Desulfatitalea tepidiphila: one gene and its partner. The main gene of each other region encodes a partner of the protein of the gene in region 2 in a complex. Links are inferred from orthologs where the notes say so. Each region holds a gene or a part of one and is shown on either strand. Other genes may lie near its edges.

Region 1 (3,765 bases), 1.2 Mb from region 2 along the record:
CGTAATCCCTTTTTGACGATCTGCTTCGACGAAACTCAAATGAAACTGCTTCTCGGAAAGGCCATACATCCGTTTGACCTTTTGCTTCTCTCGCAGCTGAACGCCATAGTCGGATATTTTCCCACGACGACGTTGTCCCTGTTCTCCCGGGGCATAACTGCGCCTGTCGAACGCACATTTATCTGAGTAACAACGATCACCTTTCAGGAACAGCTTTAAATTTTCCCTTCGGCATATTCTACATACCGAACCAGTATATCGTGCCAATATTGCCTCCTTATAGCAATGGAGCGGATTTGGTGTTTTTCTAAATGATTTTCAGACCAAATCTCAACTTGGTGTAATTATACCCTTCTACGTTTCGGAGGGCGGCAACCATTGTGCGGAATGGGGGTCACATCCCTGATCATCGTAACGGTGAAACCCGCAGCCTGCAACGCCCTCAGCGCGGATTCGCGGCCTGCTCCTGGGCCTTTGACGTAGACTTCAACATTTCTCATGCCGTGTTCCATTGCCTTTTTGGCTGCATCTTCCGCAGTCACCTGGGCAGCAAAGGGCGTGCTTTTTCGGGAGCCCTTGAACCCCATAACGCCGGAGCTCGACCATGAAACGACATTACCGGTCGCATCCGTAATGGTAATAATGGTGTTATTGAAGGTGGATTGAATATGCACCACACCATTGGCGATATTTTTTTTCTCTTTTTTCTTTGTACGGGTTTTTCTTGGCATCTGTTACATCCCTTAACGGTTAGCGTGCTACTTCTTCTTTGCCGCGCCCTTTTTCTTGACCGCCGAGCGTTTGGGCCCTTTTCTGGTCCTTGCGTTTGTGCTGGTACGTTGTCCATTAACCGGCAACCCGCGTCGGTGTCTTAAACCTCGATAACACCCCAGATCCATGAGCCGCTTAATATTCATAGACACTTCGGTCCGCAACTCGCCTTCAACTTTGAAGTTGCCGTCAATCACCTTACGGATATCGTTGACCTCTGTATCTGTGAGATCGTCGGTAAGCGTATTGGGGTCAATGTTGAGTTGTGACAGAATAAGATTCGATCTCGACCGACCAATTCCATATATGTAGGTCAGCGCGATCTCGACCCTTTTGCGTCTCGGTAAATCTACACCCGCAATTCGTGCCAAAGCGAATCCTCCTTCAAATAAGGCTTTTAACCTTGTCTTTGCTTGTGTCTTTTGTTTACACAAATGATCCGCACAACGCCCTTGCGGCGAACAACCTTACATTTACTGCAGATCTTTTTTACTGATGCCCTGACCTTCATTGTTCTTAGCTCCTATGTTGAGTGCGCTTTAAGTCCAGCGATATTCATTTACATGTCCATCATCGGTCGATGCATGGTCTATTTCGACCGATAGGTAATTCTTCCTCGGGTGAGATCATAAGGAGAAAGTTCAACCGTCACCTTGTCTCCGGGCAGGATTTTGATAAAATGCATTCGCATTTTTCCACTGATATGGGCCAGGACCTGGTGTTTGTTCTCCAGCTCAACCTTGAACATTGCATTCGGCAATGTCTCCAGCACAACACCTTCTACCCTTATTGGTTCTTCCTTGGCCATGGTCCCCCCTTGGGTTGCCGACTTACCTATCTATAGAATTCCAAGTAGCGATTATGCACGTATCGATCACCTTCGGCCTCGCATGGTGCCTTTTTTCAAAAAGCCTTCATAGTGTCTCGTCAGCATATGCGATTCCATTTGAGCGATGGTATCGATGGCCACTCCGACAACGATCAGTAATGCGGTACCTCCGAAATAGAACGGTACATTGAATTGTGCAATCAAAACAGTCGGCAACACACACACTGCAGAGACATAAATGGCGCCACCCAATGTGATGCGGGTCAAGACGCGATCAATGTAATCCGCTGTCCGTTTCCCAGGCCTGATTCCAGGTATGAACCCGCCATTTTTTTTCATATTATCAGCCACATCTACAGGATTGAATGTAACGGCCGTGTAAAAGTAGCAAAAAAATACGATAAATCCCACGAATACGATGTTGTAATAAATCCCGCCGGGTTGAACGGCGTCCGATATGCTCTTGAGCCACCCCACCTCGGCAAACTGGGCAATGGTCGCAGGAAACATCAAAATTGAAGAGGCGAATATCGGGGGGATGACGCCGGATGAATTAATTTTTAACGGTAAATGGGTACTTTGTCCTCCATACATACGCCGTCCCACGACTCTTTTCGCATATTGCACGGGAATACGCCGCTGTCCCTGCTCGACAAAAATAATGAATCCGATAACGGCAATCATCAGTACGAGCAAAACAATGAGACCAAAAATGTTAAACTCTTCTTGTTGGACCAACCTGAAGGTATTGCCGATAGCAGCCGGCATGCGGGCCACGATGCCGGCAAAAATAATCAGAGATATTCCGTTTCCAATCCCTCTTTCTGTGATTTGCTCTCCCAGCCACATAATGAAAGCCGTTCCGGCTGTCAGGGTAATCACGGTCATCAATCTGAAGTCCCAGCCTGGATCGAATACGACCCCAACACCGGTGGGTGATGACTGCCCTTCCAACCCCACGGCGATGCCAAATCCCTGAATAATGCTGAGAAGAACTGTTCCGTAACGGGTATACTGGGTAATCTTTTTTCTACCTTGCTCACCTTCTTTTTTCAGCTCTTCCAAGTGGGGAATGACCACCGTGAGTAGCTGCAAAATGATGGACGCACTGATGTAGGGCATGATGCCAAGCGCAAATACGGATAATTGCTCCAAGGCACCTCCGGTAAACATATTGAATACCCCGAATATGGTCCCTTGCATGGACGCGAAAAGATCCTTGAGCGCACCCGCATTGATACCCGGCGTCGGCACATAGACACCGATGCGGTAAACCGATAGCAGTGCCGCAGTAAAAAAGATTCGCTGCCGCAACTCAGGAATTTTAAAAAGATTACCGAAACCGCTGCCAACCATTTAGATGACCTCTACGGACCCGCCGGCCGCCTCGATTTTATCTTTTGCGGTGCGGCTGATGGCATTCAATTTAACCGTTAGCGGAACGCGAATCTCTCCCTGCCCCAAAAGCTTGACACCATCCCACCGGCCCTTGACGAGCCCATTGCGCACCAGCGTGGCAGAATCTACCACAGAACCGGAATCGAAACCTTCCAGGTCTTTCAGATTGACGACTGCCATCTCTTTTTTGAAGATGTTGGTAAAACCTCTTTTGGGGAGTCTTCTATGAAGCGGCATTTGGCCACCTTCGAAGCCAGGCCTGGCCCCCCCGCCTGAACGGGCATTCTGGCCTTTGTTTCCACGCCCAGCGGTCTTACCTTGCCCGGACGCTACGCCTCTCCCTTTCCGCTTGCGATTTTTGGTCGCTCCTTTGGCGGGTTTCAACTCGTGCAACTTCATTATCTTGTCTCCTCAGCCGTAACCAGATGCGACACTTTTTCAATCATGCCCCGGATCGCCGGCGTATTTTCCAGCTGAACTGTTTTGTTGATCCTGGTGAGCCCCATACCACGAAGCACTTTACGATGCTTTTCAGGTCGGCCGACCATGCTTTTTTTAAGGGTGATATTGATTTTGCCAGACATGTCTTTAATCCCCTACCTTAAATCCTGTTTCTGCAACCCGCGTCTTGCGGCAACCTGCTCCTCACTTTGAAGCTGTTGCAACCCTTCAATGGTTGCCTTCACAACATTATGCGGATTGTTGGTCCCCATGCACTTGGTCAAAATATTCTGAATACCCACCGCTTCGAGCACAGCCCTTACCGC
Region 2 (4,749 bases):
TAAGTAAACAGGCCGCATACGCCAATGCCCTGCTTGTGGACATTGAGCATGATGCGGGTCGCGTCCTCGATGGACTTGTGAAACACCACCATGAGCACCTGCACGACGAATTCCATGGTTGTATAATCGTCGTTGTGAAGCAAGACCTTGTACATGGCCGGTTCGCGGAGGTCATGTTCGGTCTTTGCATTAACATCCCCTATGGTTTCGGGTAGATACTCACTCATGAGATCAAAATTTTATCGATACATGCTTTCATCTCATCTCGCTTTTTTGAAAATCATTATAAGCATCAGGGTCGGAGTTTGTAAAGAGCCTGGATAGGGCGGACGCTCTGCAAAAACACCGGGCCGGATGCAGGCGCGCGGGGTCTGTATGGATTATCGCTCCGAAGGGTCAGATTCTTGAGAGTAGTGTCTTTTTGGTGTTGCGTTGGCAGGGGATAGAGGCCGACAGATGTTGGGATTGGAAACGGGCGGGGATAAACCCCGGACCTACTGCGCCCGTAAATGGCCACGATCTGGATCTAATCCAAACCTTGTAGGGGCGGGCTTTACGCCCGCCCGATCAAATTTTTCATCCCTTCAGGTCCACGATCTCCGGCTTCAGGCCGTCTTGGGAGATGTCGATGCGGGCAAGGCTCAGCCCGTTGCCGTTTCTGGACTGGCTGGCCGATCCGGGGTTGAGGTACAGAACGGCGCCGGTGGATCTGATTTCGGCGCGGTGGGTGTGGCCGCTGACGACCACCTGGACGCCGGCGGCGACCGGGTCGAGATCGAGGACCAAGATGTCGTGAAGCACGTAGAAGGTGATGCCGGCCAAGGTCACCATGTTCACGGCCGGCAGTTTCTTGGCCAGGTAGCCGCCGTCGGTGTTGCCGCGCACGGCGGTGACGGGTGCGATCTGTTCGAGGGCGGTGATGACATCGGGGGCCCCCACGTCTCCGGCGTGGATGATGTGATCGACCCCGGCTAGCGCCTCCGCGGCCGGTCGGTTCAAGGATCCGTGCGTATCTGAAATAATCCCGATGATCATGCTACCGTCCTATCGGCCGCAACACTTTTTGTACTTCTTGCCGCTGCCGCACGGGCAGGGATCGTTGCGCCCCACCTTTTCGTTGGCCCGCCGGATGGGTTTCTTTTTGGGCGGACCGGACTCCCCTGCCCCGGAAAAGACCAGCTCCTGGTCCTGCTTTTTCTGCATCTCCTCTAGCGAGGCCGGTTCGGCCAACTGGATGCGGAACAGGATGCCGAGGGTCTCCTCCTTGATGCGCTCGATGAGCGCCTGGAACATGTCGAATCCCTCTTTCTTGTACACGAGCAGGGGATTTTGCTGGGCGTAGCCGCGCAGGCCGATGCCCTCCTTGAGATGATCCATGCTGAGCAAGTGATCTTTCCACAGGTTGTCCACGGTCTGCAGCATGACGATCCGTTCCAGGTGGCGCATGGCGTCCGTACCGAATTGGGTCTCGCGCGCCTGGTGGACCGCCACGGTCTGATCATAGATCTCCTGGGCCAGGCCCTCCTCGTTCAGTCCATCGAGGGTGTCGGCGTCGAATGGTTTGATGCGGTAGTTGAACTGTTTGAAGACCGCGTCGGAGATCCCCTGCCAGTCCCAATCTTCGGCCAGGGCCCGCTCGTCGGCGAATTGCGCGGCGATCTGATCGGCCCGTTCGCCGATCGTATCCAGGATGGTCTCCTTGATGTCGTTGCCCATGAGCAGTTCGCGGCGCTGACGATAGATAACCTCGCGCTGCTGGTTCATCACGTCGTCATATTCCAGCAGGTGCTTGCGGATATCGAAGTTGTGGGCCTCGACCTTGGTCTGGGCGTTTTCGATGGCACGGCTGATCAGGTTGTGCTCAATGGGTTCGCCGTCTTGCAGCCCAAGCCGCTCCATGATGCTGCCGATGCGCTGGCCGCCGAAGATGCGCAGCAAGTCGTCTTCCAGGGAGAGGTAAAACCTCGACGAGCCGGGATCGCCCTGGCGGCCGGAACGGCCGCGCAACTGGTTGTCGATGCGGCGGCTTTCGTGCCTTTCGGTGCCGAGGATGTGCAGGCCGCCCAGCTCGGTGACCCCTTCGCCCAGCTTGATGTCCGTGCCGCGGCCGGCCATGTTGGTGGAGATCGTCACGGCGGCCCTCTGGCCGGCCATGGAGATGATCTCGGCTTCGGCCTCATGGTTCTTGGCGTTGAGCACGGCGTGCTTGATGCCGCGCTTTTTGAGCTTCTCGGCAATCTGTTCGGAGACATCGATGGAGATGGTGCCCACCAGCACCGGCTGCCCCTTGGTGTGCAGGGCCTCGATCTCGTCGAGCACGGCTTCGTACTTCTCGCGGCGGGTCTTGTAGATTACGTCCGGATTGTCGATGCGGATCATGGGCATGTTGGTCGGCACGACATTGACTTCGAGATTGTATATCTTCTTGAATTCCGCGGCTTCGGTATCGGCCGTACCGGTCATGCCGGCCAGCTTGTCGTACATGCGGAAATAGTTCTGGAAGGTGATGGTGGCCAGGGTCTGGTTTTCGTTCTCGATCCGGACGCCCTCCTTGGCCTCCAGCGCCTGGTGCAGCCCCTCGCTGTAGCGCCGCCCGGGCATGAGCCGGCCGGTGAATTCATCGACGATGATCACCTGCCCTTCCTTGACGATGTAGTCTACGTCCCGTTTGAAAAGGGTGTGGGCCTTGAGGGCCTGGTTGACATGGTGCAGCGTCTCGATGTTGCGCGGGTCATACAGGTTTTCCACCTGCAGCAGCCGTTCGGCGGCGGCCACGCCCTCCTCGGTCAGGGCCACACTGCGCGCCTTTTCATCCTTGGTGTAGTGCTGCTCGGCCTTGAGGCTGGGGATGATGCCGTTGACCTGGTAGTACAGATGGGTCGACTTTTCGGCCGGACCGGAGATGATCAGCGGGGTCCGGGCCTCGTCGATGAGGATGCTGTCCACCTCGTCCACGATGGCATAGTGCAGGTCGCCCTGGACGATGGTGTCGATGTCGAACTTCATGTTGTCGCGCAGGTAGTCGAAGCCGAACTCGTTGTTGGTGCCGTAGGTGATATCGGCGCCGTAGGCTCTCTTGCGCTCCTGGTCGTCCATGCCGTGCACGATGGTGCCGACCTCGAGACCCAGGAAGGTATAGATCTGCCCCATCCATTCGGTGTCGCGGCGGGCCAAATAATCGTTTACGGTGATGATATGCACGCCTTTTCCGGTCAGGGCATTGAGATAGGCGGGCAAGGTGGCCACCAGGGTCTTGCCCTCGCCGGTTTTCATCTCGGCGATACGCCCCATATTCAGGATCATGCCGCCGATCAGCTGGCAGTCGAAGTGGCGCATCTTCAGGGTGCGCACCGATGCCTCGCGAACCGTGGCAAACGCCTCAGGAAGCAGGTCGTCGAGCGATGCACCGTTTTCCAGCGCCGTTTTTAATTTTGCGGTCTGGGCCTTGAGGTCCGCATCGCTCAGCCCCTGCATCCGCGCTTCGAGCTGGTTGATCTGGTCCACGAGGGGTTGCAGCCGCTTTATTTCACGCTCATTTTTGCTGCCGAAAAGGCTGGTGAGCAGTTTCAATACCATGGGATTGTAGGTCCTTCCTCTGTTTTGGAACCAGGCTTAAACAAAACAACGCCAACCTAAAATATTTTCCAGGCATACTCAAGGCAATTTTAGGAGATGAAAAACGGCGCTTGCGGACCTGTTTCGTTGCGATGGGGTTAGGTTGATAAACCCGTGAAAAGTCGCAGAGGCGTCATGCCGGCGAACGCCGGCATCCAGAGCATAATGAAAATACGGGATCCCGGCTTTCGCAAGGATGAAGGGAAACGCGAATTTCGGACTTTTTACCAGACTGTCAAGGTTGCGTTGTTTGGAAAGGGGTTGATGAGATCGGCCCGCGGTTCTGCCAGGTGAGTGCAGGGACGCGATTTTTGCCTCCATTGAGGCTGCCACCAGGTTCATGGCATTGGATTTTGACGGTTAATTGAGGATATATTTTTCTGGATTGACTGGAACACCGTTCAACCGCACCTCGTAATGCAGGTGGGGGCCGGTGCTGCGGCCGGTATTACCCATGAGTGCGATCTTGTCTCCCCGGCGGACCCGTTCGCCGCGCTTCTTCAAGGTTTTTTGGACATGAGCGTAGCGGGTGACCACGCCGTAGCCATGGTCGATGACCACCACCTGGCCCAGTGCGCCGTTTTCCCCTGAAAACGAGACCACACCATCGCCGGTGGCGACAATCGGGGTACCGTGCCGGTTGGCGATATCGATGCCCTTGTGAAATTCCCGCCGGCCGGTAAACGGGGATTGGCGGTAATCGAAGCGCGAGGTGATAAATCCCTGTGCGGGACGGATGGCAGGGGTATGCGCCATCATATTCTTTTGCTCTTCCAGATGATCGATCAGGCGCGTGAGTGTATTTTCCTTCTTTTCGGAGGCGCTGGCCAACTGTTTGACCTGGCGATGCATGTCCGTCACGAGGTGTTTTGGTGTCTCGTGCAATTCCATGCCTGGATTCAGATCTTCGGGAGCCGACCCCCCGACACCGAACAAACCATCCGTATCTCCCGGTTGTTTGATATCGGCCAGCAACCGTATCTGCTGCTCGAACTGATCGAGCACGACCATGCGCTCTTTTAAGGCGTTAATCTCCTCTGCGAACTTCACTATCTGGCGCCGCTGGTTGACCACTTCCTCGCTTTGATGGGCCAGCTGGCGTTCGAGCATTCCCTTTTCATGGATCTCGGACCG

The links. Proteins that work in one complex are often made in the same cells at the same time.
Region 1: the proteins of secA (region 2) and secY are in contact, whole or in part, in a crystal structure (PDB 3DIN), measured with the Thermotoga maritima proteins. The link is inferred for Desulfatitalea tepidiphila from one-to-one orthologs. Residues at the interface, in WP_004082002.1 of Thermotoga maritima: Glu261, Ala262, Arg263, Lys300, Ala301, Arg302, Thr303, Ile304, Ile305, Leu323, Tyr324, Asp325, Pro326, Val329, Ser330, Tyr333, Ile336, Lys340, Phe345, Val349, Glu363, Phe364, Tyr374, Ser375, Gly376, Gly377, Glu393, Ile395, Thr482, Ser483; in WP_004081795.1 of Thermotoga maritima: Glu108, Gly109, Glu110, Glu111, Ala236, Glu237, Arg238, Arg239, Ile240, Thr241, Ile242, Gln243, Tyr244, Ala245, Arg246, Arg247, Val248, Thr249, Gly250, Arg251, Arg252, Val253, Tyr254, Gly256, Ala257, Ser258, Thr259, Tyr260, Leu261, Pro262.

The regions. Positions count from the first base shown.
Region 1 is NZ_BCAG01000003.1:866,076-869,840, reverse strand. What follows is about bases 802-3,759. They hold secY (preprotein translocase subunit SecY), read right to left. Parts: upstream 2,957-3,759; coding sequence 1,646-2,956; downstream 802-1,645. Other genes in these bases: rpsE (30S ribosomal protein S5), read right to left, coding at 3,595-3,759; rpmD (50S ribosomal protein L30), read right to left, coding at 3,397-3,582; rplO (50S ribosomal protein L15), read right to left, coding at 2,957-3,397; infA (translation initiation factor IF-1), read right to left, coding at 1,361-1,579; rpmJ (50S ribosomal protein L36), read right to left, coding at 1,169-1,282. Also shown: rpsD (30S ribosomal protein S4), read right to left, coding at 1-267; rpsK (30S ribosomal protein S11), read right to left, coding at 345-731; more of rpsM, read right to left, coding at 759-801; more of rpsE, read right to left, coding at 3,760-3,765. UniProt on the Escherichia coli protein: The central subunit of the protein translocation channel SecYEG. Consists of two halves formed by TMs 1-5 and 6-10.
Region 2 is NZ_BCAG01000003.1:2,023,581-2,028,329, forward strand. The notes cover bases 811-3,962. They hold secA (preprotein translocase subunit SecA), read right to left. Parts: upstream 3,577-3,962; coding sequence 1,045-3,576; downstream 811-1,044. Other genes in these bases: DFT_RS13675 (metallophosphoesterase family protein), read right to left, coding at 811-1,035. In the rest of the region: ATP-dependent Clp protease adapter ClpS, read right to left, coding at 1-227; more of DFT_RS13675, read right to left, coding at 577-810; DFT_RS13685 (M23 family metallopeptidase), read right to left, coding at 3,976-4,725. UniProt on the Escherichia coli protein: Required for protein export, interacts with the SecYEG preprotein conducting channel.